One region of the Geodermatophilus sp. SYSU D00079 genome, then DNA from elsewhere that is predicted to be linked to it. Evidence: riboswitches for the same ligand, from Rfam matches in the RefSeq annotation. Region 1 holds a riboswitch; each other region holds the start of a gene.
The links. Region 1 has a riboswitch for cyclic di-AMP ahead of ACI79E_RS17655 (M23 family metallopeptidase). Riboswitches for the same ligand answer to the same signal wherever they lie in the genome.

Region 1 (4,167 bases):
CGCCGCCGGACGGGCCGTCGACGACCGACGCGTCCACCCAGCAGCCCCCGGGCAGGTCCGGGGCCTCCACGAGGCCGGCCCTCCGGGCGTCGTCCCAGCGGATCACCGTGCCGCGGGTCGTGCCGCTGCGTGTCATGGCCCCAGGCTGACGGGGACCGGGCCCGGCGGACAAGACGGCCGCGCGCGGCGAGGCGTACCGGGCGGGACCCCCGGGGTACCGGCCGGGCCATGCTGCGATCCCAGGGGATGGCCGACGCGGGGCGGGACGAGGTCGCCGGGCTGGTCCTGCCGGCGTGGGACGCCTTCCTCGCCCAGGCCGAGGCGGTGGACCTCGACCGGTCCTCCCGGCTGCCCGGGTGGCGGGCCCACGAGATCTGCGTCCACCTCGGCTGCTGGGCCGACCACGCGGCGCTCGCGGACCTCGTGGCGTCCGCGCGGGCGGGGGGCGCGGGGACCCCGCCGGAGGTGGATGCGACCAACGCGCGGGTCACCGCCGCCCACCGGGACGCGACACGGGAGGAGGTGCTGGCCGCGCTGCGCCGCAACCGGGACGCCACCGCCCGCTACCTGGCCGAGGAGCCCGTCGAGCTGGACACCGCACCGGCGGTCGCGGTCGTGGGCACGCTGCCCCTGCTCAGCGTCGTCCTCGGGCAGGCGTACGAGCTGGCCGTGCACGGCCTGGACCTGGCCGCGTGCGGCGCCCCGCCGGTGCCCGGCCCGGTGCTGCAGGCCGGCCTCGCGGCCCTGGCCGACGTCACCGGCGCCCTGTCCGCGTCCGTCGGCATCACCGGCGGGGCGACCCTGGCGACGCCGGAGGGGGGCTGGGCGTTCACCGCCGACCCCACCGGCTGGACGGTGCGGCGGGTGGCCCCCGGATCGCCCCGGGGCACCGCCGTGGAGGCCCCGGCGGACCTGCTGCTCGAGGCCGCCTCCGGACGGGTCAACCCCGTGGCGGCCCTGGCCCGGCGGCGGCTGCGGGTGCACGAGCTCGGCGGCCTGCTGGCACTGGCGCCGGTCGTGCAGGTCGCGCCGGGCATCCCCGGCGGGCCGATCCTGCAACTGGCCGCGCAGACCCTGGGCGGCGTCGGCGGCCTGCTCGGCCGGCTGCGGGGCCGCCGCTGAGAGCACGACGGTTCCCGACCGCCGGGGCTGGGGGCCGTCGTGGGGTCAGCTCAGGTCAGCACCCGCCACCGAGGCTGATGCCGTGCTGGGCCAGCCACGGCATCGGGTTGACCCGGTCGGCGTAGAGGCCGCCCTGGTGCACCTCGAAGTGCAGGTGCGGCCCGGTGGACTGGCCGCGGTTGCCGACCTCGGCGATCTGCTGGCCCGCGGTGACCACCTGCCCGGCGGTGACGGAGAACGCGTTCACGTGGCCGTAGAGGGTGATCTGCCCGTCGGCGTGCTGCACGTACACGGCCAGGCCGAAGCCGCTGGCCGGACCGGCCTGGAGGACGACGCCGTCCTCCGGCACGTAGATCGGCGTGCCGATGGGGGCGGCGATGTCGATGCCCTGGTGCATGGTGCCCCAGCGGGCGCCGTAGCAGGAGGTGAGCCGGCCGGCGGTCGGCAGCGCGGCCGTGCCCTGGGCGCGGGCGTCGAGCCGGGCGTCGAAGGCGGCGGCGGGGTCGGCCGCACCCTGCGAGGCCAGCAGCCGCTCACCCGCGGCGCGGTACTGCGCGTCGAGCGCCGCCTTCTCCGCGGCGACGGCGTCGTACTCGGCCTGGGCCTCGGCGAGGTGGGCGGTGGCGGCCGCCTCGGCCTCGTCGGCGGCGCGGGCTGCCTCGTCGAGCCGGGTGACCGCGGCCCGCGCGGCCCGGTCGGCCTCCTCGACCCGCTGCTCGACGGCCAGGAACTCGGTCAGCCGCGCGGCACGCTGGGCACCGAGGACGTCCATCGTCGCGGCCTGCTGGAGCAGCTCGGTGGGGCTCTCGGCGTCGAGGATGAGCTCGATGTCGCCGTAGCGGTTGTCGGCGCCCATGTACGCCTCGCGGCCCAGCGTGGCGACGTCGTCCTCGGCGGTGGCGACGTCGGCCTGGGCGGTGGCCAGCTCGGCGGCGGTGGCGTCGGCCTGCGCCTGGGCCGTGGCCAGCTCGGCGCGGGCGACCAGGGCGGCGTCGGCGGCGGCCTCGGCCTCGACGGTCATCCGCTGCAGCTTCTCCTCGGCGGCGGTGACCAGTTGCTCGATGCGGGCGACCTCGGCGGCCAGGCCCTCCTGCTCGGAGGTCCCGGTGACGGCGGGCGCGGCGAGCGCGGCGGGGGTGCCGGCGAGCAGTCCGCCGACCACGGCGGCGACGACGACGGCCCGGCGGGGCGCGCGCAGCAGCCGGCGGGCCGACCCCCCGCGCGCAGGCAGGGTCCTCAGGTGGTGCAAGGTCGCCAAGGCGACGGTTCTCCCATCCTCGCGACCGCCTACCGAGTTAGCTGACGGGTTCGGGCCGGACGGCGCCCTACCCGCCTGCGCCCCCTGCGCAGGCAGGACTCACCCCAGTGGAACGGTGGGTCCCCGGTCCGCCGCGGCCCCTGAGGGACGTCGGCGGTTCGGCGGGGCCCGGCCGGTGCCCTCGTGTGTCGAGGAGCGGATGCCGGCTGGGCCGTCGGGAAAACTACTACGGGTGACCCCGTGCGGTCACGATCGAGTAACACCTCCGGTGCGCCTCCTTGCCCGGAGGGGTGACCTCCCGCTACGGCGCGTCACTGTGCAACCGCGGAGTGGTGATGGTCGCGGGGGGCGCCTCGCCTCACGGATTCCCCATGGCGACCTGCGCCGACGTCCTCCGCTCGTCCGGCGGACCGGCGCCCCACGCCTCCCCCGCCCCGTCGCCCGGCGTCGCGGATGAGATGTCGCCCACTTCTGGCCGATCCGCCCCGACGGGACCGACACCCTAGGGTCGGCGGCGACGCCCGGCGGCCGGCGCCCGGGCCGGGAGGGGAAGGCGCCCGTGTCTGCCCGGAGCAAGGTGGCCGCCGCGGTCGGCGCGGCGGCCGTGGTCGGCGCCGTGGTGGCGATCGCGAACTACGTGCCCCCCAACGAGCGCGGCGGCGACGGCGCGACGGGGGACCTCTCGGGCTCCCTCGTGGGTGCCGGGGCCAGCAGCCAGCAGGCCGCCATGCAGGGGTGGACGGCGGGGTACACGCGGGTGCAGCCGGGCGTGACCGTCGACTACGACCCGGTCGGCTCCGGGGGCGGCCGGGAGCAGTTCCTCGCCGGCGGCATCGACTTCGCCGGCTCCGACGCCCCACTGGACGACGACGAGCTGTCGCAGGCCGGGGAGCGGTGCGGGGCGGCGGGGGTCTTCGAACTGCCGAACTACATCGCCCCGATCGCCGTCGTCCACAACGTCCCCGGCGTCGACGGGCTCGACCTCTCCCCCACCACGCTGGCCGCCGTCTTCGCCGGCACGGTCTCCCGGTGGGACGACCCGGCGATCGCCGCGGACAACCCCGGCGTGCCGTTGCCCGCCACGCCGATCACGGCGGTGCACCGCAGCGACGAGTCGGGCACGACGCAGAACTTCACCGAGTACCTGGCCGCCGCCGGCGGCGGGGCGTGGCCGCACGAACCGGACGGCGAGTGGCCGGTCGCGGGCGGGGAGGCCGCACAGGGCAACTCCGGCGTCGTGGCGGCGGTGGCCGGCGGCCAGGGCACCATCGGCTACGCCGACCTCTCCCAGGCCGGCGACCTGGGGGTGGCGCGGATCGGCGTCGGCGGGGAGTTCGTGGCGCCGACGGCCGAGGCCGCAGCGGCCGTGGTCGAGGCCTCCACCACCCTGACGGGGCGCGGCGAGTACGACTTCGCCCTCGAGCTGGCACGGACGACGACCGGCAGCGGCCAGTACCCGATCGTGCTGGTCAGCTACCACGTGGGCTGCGTCGAGTACGAGGACGAGCAGACCGCCGAGCTCGTCGCCGACTTCATGGCCTACGTGGTGAGCGAGCGGGGCCAGGCCGCGGCCGCCGAGGTCGCGGGCTCCGCCCCGGTCTCCGCAGCCCTGCGCGAGCAGGCGATGACGGCGGTCGAGGCGATCCGCGGCCCGTCCTGACGGCGACGCCGGGCCCGGGCGCCCATCTGGCAGGCTGGGCACCACCGGGGCGGTAGCTCAGCCGGTCAGAGCACGGGACTCATAATCCCTGGGTCGTGGGTTCGAGCCCCACCCGCCCCACCGGTCA
Region 2 (4,167 bases), on a different contig from region 1:
CGCGTCGAGCTGGTCGACGACCCGCCGCACCGCCTCCCGGCGGGTGCCGACCGGGTCGCTGCGGAACAGCGCCGCCGGCGTGTGCAGGCCGAACAGGGTGAGCGTCTGGTAGCCCGCCGCCCGCTCGGCCGGCCCCAGGATCGAGGGGTCGGACAGCGAGTGGCAGTACACCTCGAACGGGATGACGTCGGGCAGCAGCCCCGCGGCGGCCTGCGCGTGGGCCGCGTCGAGCTGGCCCGCGGCCTCGTCGACGTGGAAGGTGCCGGCGAAGGCGACGGCGGGGTCCACGCCCGAGCGCAGGCGGGGCAGCCGCGCCAGCACCATGTTGACCTTGAGCTGGGCCCCGTCGGCGGTGGGTCGGGGTGCTGCGCCGGTCAGCCGGTCGAGCACCGCGGGCGCGGCGCCGCCGACCACGTACCCGGCGTCCACCGCCCGTTCGACGCCGTCGTCGTCGGTCCAGTGCACGGTGACGCCGTCGGCGCCCGGCTCCAGCGCGGTCACCGTGGCGCGGGTGACCAGCTCGGCGCCGGCTCCGCGGGCGGCCGCGGCCATGGCGCCGGTGACCGCACCCATGCCGCCCACCGGCACCCGCCAGCGCCCCGTGCCGTTGCCGACCACGTGGTAGAGGAAGCAGCGGCCGGCCGGTGAGGCGGCGTCGTGCACGTCGGCGAACGTGCCGATGAGCCCGTCTGTGAGCGCCACCCCGCGGACCACGTCGGAGTGCAGCTCGTCGGCGACGAGGTCGGCGAGGGGCCGGGCCTGCAGGTCCTCCCACAGCCGCCGGTCGCACAGCCGGCCGGCCAGCTCCCGGGGGGACAGCAGCGGCTCGGTGAGGGTGGGGGCGAGGTCCTCGGCCAGCGTGGCCACCCGTGCGTAGAAGCGCTGCCAGCCGGCCAGCTCGGCGTCGGACCCCGTCAGCGCGCGGAACGAGGCCGCCGTGGCCGGCCCCTCGTCCCGCTCCACCAGCAGGCCGGCCCCGCCCGGGACGGCGGTGTAGGAGGCCACCGCGCGGTCGGCGAGGGTGACCTCCAGGCCGAGGTCGGCGACGATCCGGTCGGGCAGGAGGCTGACCAGGTACGAGTAGGCCGACAGCCGGACGTCGACGCCGGGGAACACCTGCTCGCTGACCGCGGCGCCGCCGACCCGCTCCCGGCGCTCGAGCACCAGTACCGACCAGCCGGCCCGGGCCAGGTAGGCCGCGGCCACGAGCCCGTTGTGCCCGCCCCCGACGACGACGGCGTCGTACGCACCCCGTCCGTCCGGTGTCACCGTCCCCTCCCGCGGGGTGCTGCGCTCCTCGCTGCCGTGCTCGCGCCCGGGTGGGCCGAGGCGGGTGCCGGCACCGGTCAGCTGCCCTCGCCGGGAGCGTCCTCGCTCTCCTCGCAACCCTGTCCGGGTGCCTGCTCCGCGGTGCCGCAGTCCTGCTCGTTGCGGTTGACGTCGGTGTTCCCGCCGGTCTCGGTGCTGCTGCACCCGGCGAGCACCCCGACGAGGAGGAGGGCGGCCAGGGGTCGTCTGAGGTCCATGCGCTGCACGTGCTCGCGCGGACCGCTCGCCAAACCCCACCCGTCCCACCGGACCCACGCGTCCCGCCCGCGCGGCGGGTTGAGTCGAGAGTCCACCAAATCACATCCGGGTAATTGTCACGGCAGCGTCACGGCCCTTACGGTGTGTGCGTCCGGCGGGGCGCTCCGTCACCAACCTGGGTGACACTCCGCGGACGCCGTCGAACCGGCGCCCTCCTCCCGGGGGTGGCCGGACCGGGGACCCACCGCACCACTGGGGTGGAGCGCGCACGGCCCCGTGGCCGGACGCGCCGGGCGCCTTCCCGCCCGAACCCGTCAGCTGACCCGGTAGGCGGCCGTGGAAGAAACGGAGTGCCGCCGCACCATGGCGTCCCCTCGCACCGCCCGCCGCGCTGCCGTCGTCCTGGCCGTCGCCGGCGCCCTCGGTCTCACCCTCGGGCCGTCCTCGGCCGGCGCGGAGGAACCGGCCACCGCGCAGGAGGCCGCCGCCCTGGTCGCCGCCCGCGGGCACGAGCTCGAGGTCGTCACCGAGGACTTCAACGAGGCGCGCGAGGCGCTCGCCGCCCAGCAGGCCACGGCCCAGGCCGCCGCCGCGGCGGTGGCCGAGGCCAGGGGCGCGGCGACCGCGGCCCAGCAGCAGGTCCGGGGCATCGCCCGCAGCGCATTCACCGGCGACAGCATGGGTTCGCTCCAGGCGCTGATGACCAGCGACTCCGCCGACGAGTTCGTCAACCGGGTCACGCTGCTGGAGACCGTCGCGGGGCACCAGAACGGGCTGCTGGACCAGGCCGTGGCCGCCGGCGAGGTCGCCGCGCAGGCCCAGGCGGTGGCCGACGCCGCGGCGGTCGAGGCCCAGGCCCAGTACGACGCCGTGGCCGCCCAGCAGGCCGACCTGCAGGCGCAGATCAACGCCTACCAGGCCGACTACGCCCGGCTGTCGGCCGACGAGCGGCGGGCGGCCCTCGAGGCGGCCGCGACCGCCCACGGCGGCGGGGCCGAGCGGGCCAGCCGCGCCGAGCGCTCGGCGCCGGCCCCGGCCGCCGCGCCGGTGGTGGCCGGCAGCGGGGCCGTGCAGGCCGCGATCGACGCGGCGATGGCCCAGCGCGGCAAGCCCTACGTCTGGGCCGCGGCGGGGCCTGGCTCCTTCGACTGCTCGGGGCTGGTCCAGTACGCGTTCAAGGCCGCCGGCATCAGCCTGCCGCACTCCAGCCGCTCGCAGTCGGCCATGGGCACCCAGGTGTCCCGCGCCGAGGCCCGCCCCGGTGACCTGGTCGCGTTCTACAGCCCGGTCAGCCACATCGGCATCTACCTCGGCAACGGCCAGATGGTGCACGCGCCGACCTCCGGCGACGTCGTGAAGGTCGCCAGCGTCGATGCCATGGGCGCCACGCCGCGGTTCAACCGCATCGCCGGCTGACCTCCTGCAGCAGTCCCCACACGAACCGGGCCCGGACCCCGCCGGGCAGCTCCACCTCCCAGCGGGTCACCACGCCGGGGTCGACGCTGCGCGCCCCCGGCAGGCCCACCACGTCGTCGAGCACGTGCTGCCACACCAGCAACCGGGTCGCGGACGCCGGCGGCACCGGTGAGCCCGGCGCCCGCGCCAGGTGCTCCGCGAGCACCGACCCGCCCGGGCCGGACAGCACCTCCCAGTACAGATGTGGCCACAACGGCACCGGCCAGCGGCGGACCTGGACGTCGAGGTCGCCGAACCGGCGGTCCTCCAGCTCCTCCGGCGGGCCCAGGACGGCGGTGCGCAGCGCCAGCCCCCGGGGAGCCCGCGGCGAGTGCTGCAGCGCCTGCCAGCGGGTGTGCGCGGCGTGCGCCTCGGCTCGGGTGGCCCCCAGCCGGGGCAGCGCCTCGGCGACCAGGTCGGGACGCAGGTCGGCCATCCGCCGCAGCAGCACGAGGCAGAACTCCCGCCGCGCCAGTCCCCGCACGGGCGCCGACCCTGCCAGCACCCGGCCGTGCCGGTCCCACCGGCCACCGCCGTCCTCGACCGGGAGACACTGCCGTCCACGCGGGACGTCCGCCGGCCCGAGGAGCTCGGGCCGGTCCACAGCCCCCGCGGTCGGCGCCCCCCCGCGGGGGGCGGCGTACCCCGGGTCGGGCATCGGGGAGGATGGGGGGCGATGAACGCCCGCGCCGTCGCCCTCGTCTTCCGTGCCGTCGCCCTCGCCGAGGCCTGTTCCTGGGTGGGCCTGCTGTTCGGCATGTTCGTGAAGTGGGTGCTCGCCTCCTCCGAGCGGGGCGTGCAGATCTTCGGCCCCATCCACGGCGGCATCTTCGTGGCCTACGTGCTGGTCACGCTCCTGGCGGCGCGCGTGCTCCGGTGGAACGCGCCGACCACGGTGTTCGCGCTCGCCGCGTCGGTGCCGCCGCTGGCCACCCTGTGGTTCGACCGCTGGGCGACCCGCACCGAGCGGCTGCCCCTGCCCGAGCCCGTCCCGACCTCCTGACGACGGCCCCCCCGGCCCGCGTCTAGGTTCGCGGACGTGCCCGAACCGGTCCTGCCCTCCACCGCCCGCACCCTCCTCGCCCGCGTCGCGCGGGTACAGCGCGACGGGCGGGCGCCCAGCCTGGTCGCCGGGGTCGTCCGGGACGACGGGCTGGCCTGGTCGGCCGGGCGCGGCGACGTCCC
Region 3 (4,167 bases), on a different contig from region 1:
CCGCCCGGCCCGCTCGCCGAACGCCGCGGCGACCTGCTCGCCGGTCCGCTCGTCCCCGCCGATCTCGATGCTGCCGCCGGGCACGCGGGAGGGGTCGACCAGCACGGCGGCGGTGACCGCGCCGATGTCGGCGACGGCGATCATCTGCAGCGGCACCCCGGCCGGCAGCGGCATCCGGACGACGACCTCGGCGGGGTCGGCCGCCACCATCCACGGCAGGTTCTCCATGAAGAAGACCGGCCGGACGATCGTGGCGGGCAGGCCGAGGGAGGCGATGTGCTCCTCGACGCGGCGCTTGCTCTCGAAGTGCGGGATGCCGGTGGACCGCTCCGCACCGCCGACGGAGTTGAACACCAGGTGCTCGACACCGGCGTCGGCGGCCGCGTCGGCCAGCGCGATCCCCTGGGCGACCTCCGCCTCCGGGCCGCCGGCGCCGAACGGGGTGGTCATCGCGAACACCCGCTGCGCGCCGCGGAACGCCGTCCGCAGGCTGTCGGGGTCCCGGAGGTCGGCGCGCACGAGCTCGGCGCCGCGACCGGCGAGGTCCTGCGCCTTCGCCGGGTCACGGACCAGCGCGCGGACCCGGGCGCCGGCGTCCAGCAGCCCGCGGGCGACGGCACCACCCTGCTGCCCGGTGGCTCCGACGACGGCGATCAGGGGTCCGGGCACGCTGCGCTCCTCCAGACGGGGACGGGTCCCCCTAGGGTGCCCGACCATGGCGGATCGGCAGCTCAGGACGGTTCTGGAGGGCGGCGGGTTCTTCGAGGGCCCGCGCTGGCACGAGGGCACCTGGTGGGTGTCGGACTTCTACCGCCGCACGGTGAGCCGGGTGGCTCCCGACGGCGCGGAGACGGTCGTGGTCGAGGTGGAGCAGCAGCCGTCCGGGCTGGGCTGGCTGCCCGACGGCTCGCTGGTGGTCGTGTCGATGAAGGACCGCCGCGTCCTCCGGTACGCCGACGGGTCGCTGCGCACCCACGCCGACCTGGCCGAGCACTGCGGCGGGCACCTCAACGACATGGTGGTGGACGCGCGGGGGAACGTGTTCGTCGGCGACTTCGGCTTCGACCTGATGGGCGGCGGTGCCGCGGCGACCGCGTCGCTCAAGCGGATCGCCCCCGACGGCACGGTCGGCGTGGCCGCCGGGGGGCTGCAGTTCCCGAACGGCTCGGTGATCACCCCGGACGGCGGCACGCTGGTCGTCGGCGAGACCCTGGGGAACCGGTACACCGCGTTCGACCTGGGCGCCGACGGGTCGCTGACCAACCGGCGGGTGTGGGCCTCCCTCGGCCCCGAGGTCACCGGGACGACGGTCGACGAGGTGCTGGGCCAGCTCGTGGTCGCGCCCGACGGGTGCGCGCTGGACGCCGAGGGCCGCATCTGGGCCGCCGACGCGGTGGGCGGCCGGGTGGTGCGCGTGGCCGAGGGCGGGCAGGTGGTCGACGAAATAGCCGCGCCGTCCGGGCTCGGGGTGTACGCCTGCATGCTCGGCGGGGACGGCGGCCGCACGCTGCTCATGTGCTGCGCGCCGGACTTCTACGAGCACAACCGCGCGCCGGTGCGCGAGGCGGTGCTGCTGGCGACCGAGGTCGACGTCCCCCACGCCGGCCGACCGTAGGTCAGCTCCCGGTGGCGCCGGGCGGCGGCTCGGCCGGGCGCGGCTGCCCGTCGCTGCCGGGGACGCTGGGGTGCGCGGTCCCCATGGTGCCGCCCTGCGCCGCGCGCGGTTCCTCCTGCTCCGACGGCGGGCCGACGAGGTCGTGCTCCTCGCGCTCGCCGGGGTTGCCGCCGGTGGCCTCGTTCGCGCCCCCGTAGGGGCGGCCGGTCATGTTGCCCTCGGTCATCTCCGGACCTCCTGTGCTGGGTCCGGGCTGGGTACCCGGTGCGGGTGGCGCTCACGCGGGCGCGAGCACGCGGACCGGGGCGCCGGCGGTGCGCAGCGCCGGTCAGGGCAGGCGGCAGCGGCCCCGGCCCGGGCGTCCGGGTGGGGCCGCTGCCGAGCGGGAGGTCAGTGGACGGGGCCCCGGCCGTAGCCCTTGCCGCCGCCGCGCTTCTTGTTCTGCTCGCCCATCTTGGCGATGAACTCCTTGATCTTGGCCTGGTTCTGCGGCTTGCGGGCCTCCTGGATGACCTTCGCCGCGAGCCCCGACGCCACGAGCTTCCGGATCATGCCGGCCATGTGGTTCCTCCTCGGTTCGGTTGCACCAGATCGTGCCCGCCCAACGGCCCGGCCAACCACCGAGGTTCCCGTGGCGCTGTGCTCGGAGTCCACCACGGTGAGTCAGGAAACCCCGCGCGTGAGCAATCTGTCCGTCACCGCGCTGACCTGCACGGTCGTCCGGCGCAAGGGACCTTGGTCCCCGGTGTCCGTCGTGGTCGCGACGGCGTGTCGCCCGTGTGGCGGACTGTCCGCTGCACGGACGGCGGACCGTCGAGTCCGCACCTAGCGTCCTCCGCGGTCCTGACGGGCCCCTCGTCGCCGAACCCGTGGTGACACCCGTCGGACCCCGCCGAACCGGTGCGCGGCTCCAGCCGCGGCCGGACCGGGGACCCACCGCAGCACTGGGGTGAAGCACGGCCTGGGCCGTGCCGGGCGACCTCCCGTCCGAACCCGACAGCTAACCCGGTAGGCGGACGGATGGAACAGGAGAACCGTCGTCGATGACGACTGCCCGCACGTCCTCAGCCCGTCGCACCATCCGTGGGATCGCGGTCGCCGCGATCGCCGGTGCCGGGATCGCCCTCACGCCCGCGACGGCCTCGGCCGCGCCCGACGTCGTCGCCGCGCCCGCGGCGGCTGCCAGCCCGGCGGCGCAGACCGCCGTCAACACCGCGCTCGCCCAGGTGGGCGACCCCTACCGGTACGGCGCCACCGGCCCCAACGCCTTCGACTGCTCGGGGCTGACGACGTTCGCCTACCGCGCCGCCGGCATCGAGATCCCGCGCACGTCGCGGGCGCAGGCCGGTGCCGGCGTGCCGGTCTCCCGGGACGCCCTGCAGCCCGGTGACCTGGTGTTCTTCTACAGCCCCGTCTCCCACGTCGGGATGTACATCGGCAACGGGCAGATGGTGCACGCCTCCACCGCCGGCCAGCCGGTGAAGGTCGTGAACCTGGACCACATGCCCAGTTACAACACCGCCCGCCGCATCGCCTGACCCTCGGCTGCCGGTGTCCTGCCTAGTGGCGGCAGGGCACCGGCGGCTGGTCGGCCGGCTGCAGCGAGAAGACCGAGCCGGCGTCGCGCGGCCAGGAGCGCAGGAACAGCAGCCCGAGCCGGGTGTGCAGGAACGCCTCGGCCCCCGCCTCGCGGACCAGCGCCGCGAGGTGGCCGGTGTCGTGGTTGCGGTGCCGCCGCAGCTCGTCGTCGGCGGCCAGGGTGACGACGTCCCCGACGGCGCCCATGACGACGACCGGCTGCCAGTGGTCGTCGTCGGCCTGCGCCAGCTGGACGTGCGCCGGGTGCGGGGCGTGGCCGCGGGCCAGGCGGGCGCAGGGGGTGGAGGCCTCGACGCGGCTCGGGCCCGGGTGCGACTCGGGGTGGTCGGACACTGGCTCCCCCTGGTTCCGTGCGCCGCGCGAGCGGCGGACCGTCAGCGAACCACCCCGGTGCCCCGCTCGCCGGGCTGCCCAACACCCGGGACGGCGAAGTCGCCCGTGCGGGTGGGTGGCCGGCCGCGGCGGTGACGGACGGCGACGGTTCCCGCCGCGGCTACGGGACCCGCACGAAGTCGCGGCCGGTCCAGTGCCACCGCACGGTGATCGGGATCGACGGGCCGTCGGCGCGGTTGTCCTCCGGCGCGTAGGCGCGCATCCCGGCGACGACGTCGCCGTCCCGGACCGACAGCGCGGTCGGGTCGTAGAGCGGCGCGAGGACCGTCGTCTCCCGCAGCGTGCGCGGGCTGGGCAGCAGCCCGATCCGCTCCCCGTCGGCGGCGAGGACCTGGACCTCCTCGACGATCCCGTTGGAGGGCTGCGGGGAGCACTGCAGCAGCACGACCGTGTCCGGCTCGCCGTCCCCGTCGACGTCCCCGCCGGCGGTCGCCTGCAGCCAGACGTCGTAGTACTCGTAGTAGGGGCTGCGGCTGGCGTCGGCGGGCACGCGCGCGGTGCCGCCGTCGAGGTCCGCCGCGAAGCCACCCGGGACGATCCCGTCGCAGGTGACGCGGTAC
Region 4 (4,167 bases), on a different contig from region 1:
CAGGTGATCGCACAGGACGGCCGGGTGCAGGGCGTCCGAGCCACCACGCGCGCCGGCGACGACCAGGAGTTCCGCGCCAGGGTCGTCGTCGCCGCCGACGGGCGGTACTCCCTCGTCGCCTCCTCCGCCGCAGTGCCCGCCAAGGAGAAGAAGCACGGGCGCTTCATCTACTTCGCCTCGTTCGAGGACCTTCCCCTCGCCAGCGGCGAGCGCTCCCAGATGTGGCTGACCGATCCCGACGTGGCCTACGCCTTCCCCAACGACAGCGGCGTCACCGTCCTCGCCGTCATGCTCACCCACGACAAGCTCACCGAGTTCCGCCGCGACATCGACACCAGCTTCCGGCAGGTCATCGAGGCCCTCCCCGACGGCCCCGACCTCACCTCCGCGCGACGGGTCTCCGACTACGTCGGGGTGCCCCACTACCCGGACGTGAGCAGGGCACCGGCGGTTCCCGGCATGGCCCTCGTCGGCGACGCCGCCCTGACCACCGACTACCTGTGGGGGGTCGGCTGCGGCTGGGCACTGGAGTCCGCGGCGTGGCTGGCCGACGAGGTCGGTCCGGTCCTGGCACGCCCGAGGGCCGACGACGCCGAGATCGACACAGCCCTCCAGCGGTACGGGCGGCAGCACCACCACCGCCTGGCCGCACACCACTTCTTCATCGCCGACCTCGCCAACGGTCGGAAGCTCAACCCCGTCGAGCGTCTGATGTTCGCCGGCGCCGCGCACGACGACCGACTGGCCTCGAACCTGGCCAGCTACGGAGGCCGGCTGATCACGCCGTGGCAGTTCCTGAGTCCGGCGAAGGTCGGCCGGAGCCTGCGCGTGCAGATGGCGGCCGCCACGAGGGGGCGAGCGGTCGCCGGACAGACCTCGTAGCCGATGTCCCGGCCTGCGGTGTCGCCGGACACGCAACGGCTCCCACCCGTCGACGGGTGGGAGCCGTTGCCTCGTGCAGGTGCGGGGCGCGATGCCCCGCGGGGATCAGCCCCGGTAGTTCACGTGGACGTGGTCCATGTGGTTGGCCGTCGGGCTGCCGCGGTCGGCCATCGGCTTCCAGGAGCCGTTGGGTGAGCTCAGCATCCGCTGCTTCCAGATGACGTACTCCACGCCGAGCTCGTTCCAGTGGGCGATGTGGTACTGGGCGATCGCGTCGCCGAGCGAGGAGCTGGTCATGTAGTCCAGCGCCAGGCCCGAGGGGTGGCCGCCCGGGTCGGCGGCGCTGGCGCGGGTGCCGCCGATGGTGATGCCGGCGGCACCGGGCACGTTGCTGACCACGGCGTTCGCGGCCGCCTGCGCGGCGGGCTTGGTGGCGCCTGCGGTGTTGGTGATGCGCGCGATCGTGGTCGCCGCGACGCTGCCGGACGCGGCGGCGGCCGCGGGGGCGGATCCCCCCGACCGCTGCGGGGCGGCCTCGGCGGCACGCGCGGCCTCGGCGGCCTCGGCGGCCTCCGCGACCCTCGCCGCCTCGGCAGCCCGCGCGGCCTCGGCGGCCCGGGCGGCCTCGGCGGCCCGGGCGGCCTCGGCGGCGCGGGCAGCGGCCTCCGCCTCGGCCCTCTGGCGGTCCAACTCGGCCTGGTCGGCGGCGGCCTGGGCCTGCTGCGCCGCGGTCTGCTCGGCCTCGCGGCTGCTGCGGCTGGCGGTCAGCTGCTCCAGGGACTGGAGGTCCGGCGTCGCCGCTGCCGGGGCGGAGTCGGCGGTCAGCCCGAGCTCGCGAGCGACGCTGACCGACTCCGACGTCCCGGCCTCGGCCTGCGCGGCCGGGTCCGAGCCGACCAGGACGTTGACCATGAGGGCGCCGGCGGTGGCCACGCCGAGGTACAGCGCGGGGCGGCGGACGCTCGCCGGCGGGCGGCGGCGTGCGCGGCCGCGGCGGTCGGCAGCGCGGCCGGTGGTGGTGCGGGGGTCCATGAGGGGATGTGCTCCGGGGTCTACGGGCGCAGCGGCACGCCGGAGGCGGCGGGCTGCGGGGTGAGCGGGCAGCAGGGGGCTGCGGACGTCCGGGCGCTGCGCGGGACACCGGGGAGACGGCGGGAGGCCGGTCGAGCGGGGGTGCTCGGGAGTGGCCCGCGGGCGGTGCGCGGCAGGACGGCCGCGGGCGATCAGGTGCGCGGGCGCACCCGGCTCCGGTGGTACCGGGTCGGGCGGGGTCGTGCAGCAGGGCAGGGGCGCGCCATCCGGCCGCTCTCCGTTCTTCCGATGGCCGCCTACCGAGTTAGCTGACGGGTTCGGGCGGGAAGCAGCCCTACCCGTCCCGGACCAACGGCCCGGGAACGGGATTCACCCCAGTACTGCGATGGGTCCCCGGCTCGCCCCGGAGGGCGACTCGGCGGCGTCCGTTCGGGTTCCCCGGGCGGGGACGTGACGATCGACCGGACCCACCCACGGTAACCGGCGTTATGCAGTTGTGACAATCGAGCGCCGTCGATTCGTCGGGTGACCCGCGTCGCGCGGCACCCGATCGACGGCCCGAGGGTGTATGGGCACAGGCGTCCGGGGACGCGGGTGGGCGGCGGGGGCAGCCGCGTCCCGGCGTCCTCAGCCGACGGGGACCGCCACGGCGCGCTCGACCGCGGCCGCGGCGTCGAACCCCGCCGGGACGGGGACCAGCGGCGGGCGCACGGTGCCCATCGGGTGCCCGTGCCGCTGCTCGGCGATGCGCTTGAGCATCCCGGGCGCGACGAACTCCTTGGTCATCGCCCGCACCTGCTGCAGGTGGGCCGACAGCGCCGCGGCGTCGTCGGTCCGTCCGCCACGGACGTGCCGGTACAGCGCGACGACCTGCTCGGGGACGATGTTGGCCAGCGCGGAGATGGAGCCGGTGGCGGTCAGCAGGCGGGCCGGCAGGTCGTCCTCGGTGCCGACGAGCACCCCCTTGCCCGCCGCGTGCACGGTCTCGGCGTAGCCGGCCTCGCCACCGGAGTCCTTCACCCCCCACACCGGCAGGTCGGCCACCAGCTCGGCCGGGACGGGCACCGCGTACTTGGGGATGTGGTAGACGACCACCGGGTGCCGGGTGGCGGCCAGCACGCGCTCGTAGAACACGCGCAGCCCCTCGGCCGCCGCCGGCCGGAAGTAGTAGGGCGGCAGCACCATCACCGCCCGCACCGGCAGGTCCTGCAGCTGCTCGAGCAGGTCCAGGGTGTCCGGCAGGTTGCCCTCCGCGACGGTGGGGACGACGTGCAGCGCCCCCACCTCGGGCAGCAGGGCCTCCAGCACGGCCCGCTTCTCCCGGACCGACACCGACGGGCCCTCGCCGTTGGTGCCGAACGGGACGACGCCGGTGACCCCCTGCCCGGCCAGCCAGCGGACGTGGCCGAGGTAGGAGTCGACGTCGACGCTGAAGCGCTCGTCGTCGCGGAAGGGCGTCACGTTGGCGACGTAGACACCCTCGAGCACGCCGGCGGGGTCGTCGGAGTGCATCGTCACCTCCCGAGGTCGACGGTCTGGTCGAGGAACGCGGTCAGTTCACGGCGGCTGGGCAGGCCCTCGTAGTCACCCAGGCCCTGGACGCAGAAGGCACCCATGGCGTTGGCGGTGCGCAGCCGCCCGGCCGGCTCGGCCCCCCAGAGGGAGGCGGCGAGGTAGCCGGCGGCGAACGCGTCGCCGGCGCCCACGGGGTCGACCTGGCGGGCGGGGAAGCCCGGCGAGGTCAACCGCTCGCCGTCCACCAGTGCCGTGCAGCCGCGGGCGCCCTGCTTGAGCACGACCTCCCCGGGCCCGGCGTCGGCGAGCCGCTCCAGGCCGGTGTCGTCGTCCCAGCCCCACAGGGCGCGGGCCTCGTCGTCGCCCACGAGCAGGACGTCGACGTGCGGGAACAGGGCCTCGCTGGCGGCGCGGGCCGCGGCCGGCTCCCACAGCCGGCTGCGGTAGTTGACGTCGTAGCTCACCCGCACGCCCGCCGCCCGCGCCGTGCGCGCCGCCCACGGCAGGAACTCCACCGCCTCCGGGGACAGCGCTCCGGTGATCCCGGTGAGGTGCAGGAAGGCCGCCCCCTCGAGGACGGCCGGGTCGAAGGCGCCCGGCGCGAGGGTCGAGGCCGCCGAGCCGCGGCGGTAGTAGTAGACCCGCAGCGCCCCGGCCACCTCCTCGCGCAGGTACAGGCCGGTGGGCCGGTCGGGGTCCCGGCGCACCGCGCGGGTGTCCACCCCCTCCGCGCGCACC

Region 2: another riboswitch for cyclic di-AMP. It lies ahead of ACI79E_RS10535 (C40 family peptidase); the one in region 1 lies ahead of ACI79E_RS17655 (M23 family metallopeptidase).
Region 3: another riboswitch for cyclic di-AMP. It lies ahead of ACI79E_RS15160 (C40 family peptidase); the one in region 1 lies ahead of ACI79E_RS17655 (M23 family metallopeptidase).
Region 4: another riboswitch for cyclic di-AMP. It lies ahead of ACI79E_RS14565 (hypothetical protein); the one in region 1 lies ahead of ACI79E_RS17655 (M23 family metallopeptidase).

What each region holds. Positions count from the first base shown of each region.
Region 1 is NZ_JBJGZS010000024.1:59,075-63,241, forward strand. Features, by position in the region: gene ACI79E_RS17645 (hypothetical protein) at 1-136, opposite strand, end outside; gene ACI79E_RS17650 (maleylpyruvate isomerase family mycothiol-dependent enzyme) at 229-1,122, shown strand; gene ACI79E_RS17655 (M23 family metallopeptidase) at 1,178-2,380, opposite strand; cyclic di-AMP (ydaO/yuaA leader) riboswitch at 2,396-2,544, opposite strand; gene pstS (phosphate ABC transporter substrate-binding protein PstS) at 2,940-4,040, shown strand; tRNA gene ACI79E_RS17665 (tRNA-Ile) at 4,087-4,160, shown strand.
Region 2 is NZ_JBJGZS010000010.1:38,726-42,892, forward strand. Features, by position in the region: gene ACI79E_RS10525 (phytoene desaturase family protein) at 1-1,269, opposite strand, end outside; gene ACI79E_RS10530 (hypothetical protein) at 1,347-1,526, opposite strand; cyclic di-AMP (ydaO/yuaA leader) riboswitch at 1,726-1,875, shown strand; gene ACI79E_RS10535 (C40 family peptidase) at 1,891-2,943, shown strand; gene ACI79E_RS10540 (hypothetical protein) at 2,924-3,466, opposite strand; gene ACI79E_RS10545 (DUF3817 domain-containing protein) at 3,659-3,985, shown strand; gene ACI79E_RS10550 (serine hydrolase domain-containing protein) at 4,022-4,167, shown strand, end outside.
Region 3 is NZ_JBJGZS010000018.1:54,806-58,972, reverse strand. Features, by position in the region: gene ACI79E_RS15180 (NmrA/HSCARG family protein) at 1-669, opposite strand, end outside; gene ACI79E_RS15175 (SMP-30/gluconolactonase/LRE family protein) at 716-1,615, shown strand; gene ACI79E_RS15170 (hypothetical protein) at 1,617-1,841, opposite strand; gene ACI79E_RS15165 (hypothetical protein) at 2,006-2,176, opposite strand; cyclic di-AMP (ydaO/yuaA leader) riboswitch at 2,496-2,643, shown strand; gene ACI79E_RS15160 (C40 family peptidase) at 2,659-3,153, shown strand; gene ACI79E_RS15155 (hypothetical protein) at 3,176-3,547, opposite strand; gene ACI79E_RS15150 (hypothetical protein) at 3,708-4,167, opposite strand, start outside.
Region 4 is NZ_JBJGZS010000017.1:15,699-19,865, reverse strand. Features, by position in the region: gene ACI79E_RS14570 (NAD(P)/FAD-dependent oxidoreductase) at 1-882, shown strand, start outside; gene ACI79E_RS14565 (hypothetical protein) at 988-1,914, opposite strand; cyclic di-AMP (ydaO/yuaA leader) riboswitch at 2,193-2,345, opposite strand; gene ACI79E_RS14560 (dihydrodipicolinate synthase family protein) at 2,542-3,426, opposite strand; gene ACI79E_RS14555 (sugar kinase) at 3,429-4,167, opposite strand, start outside.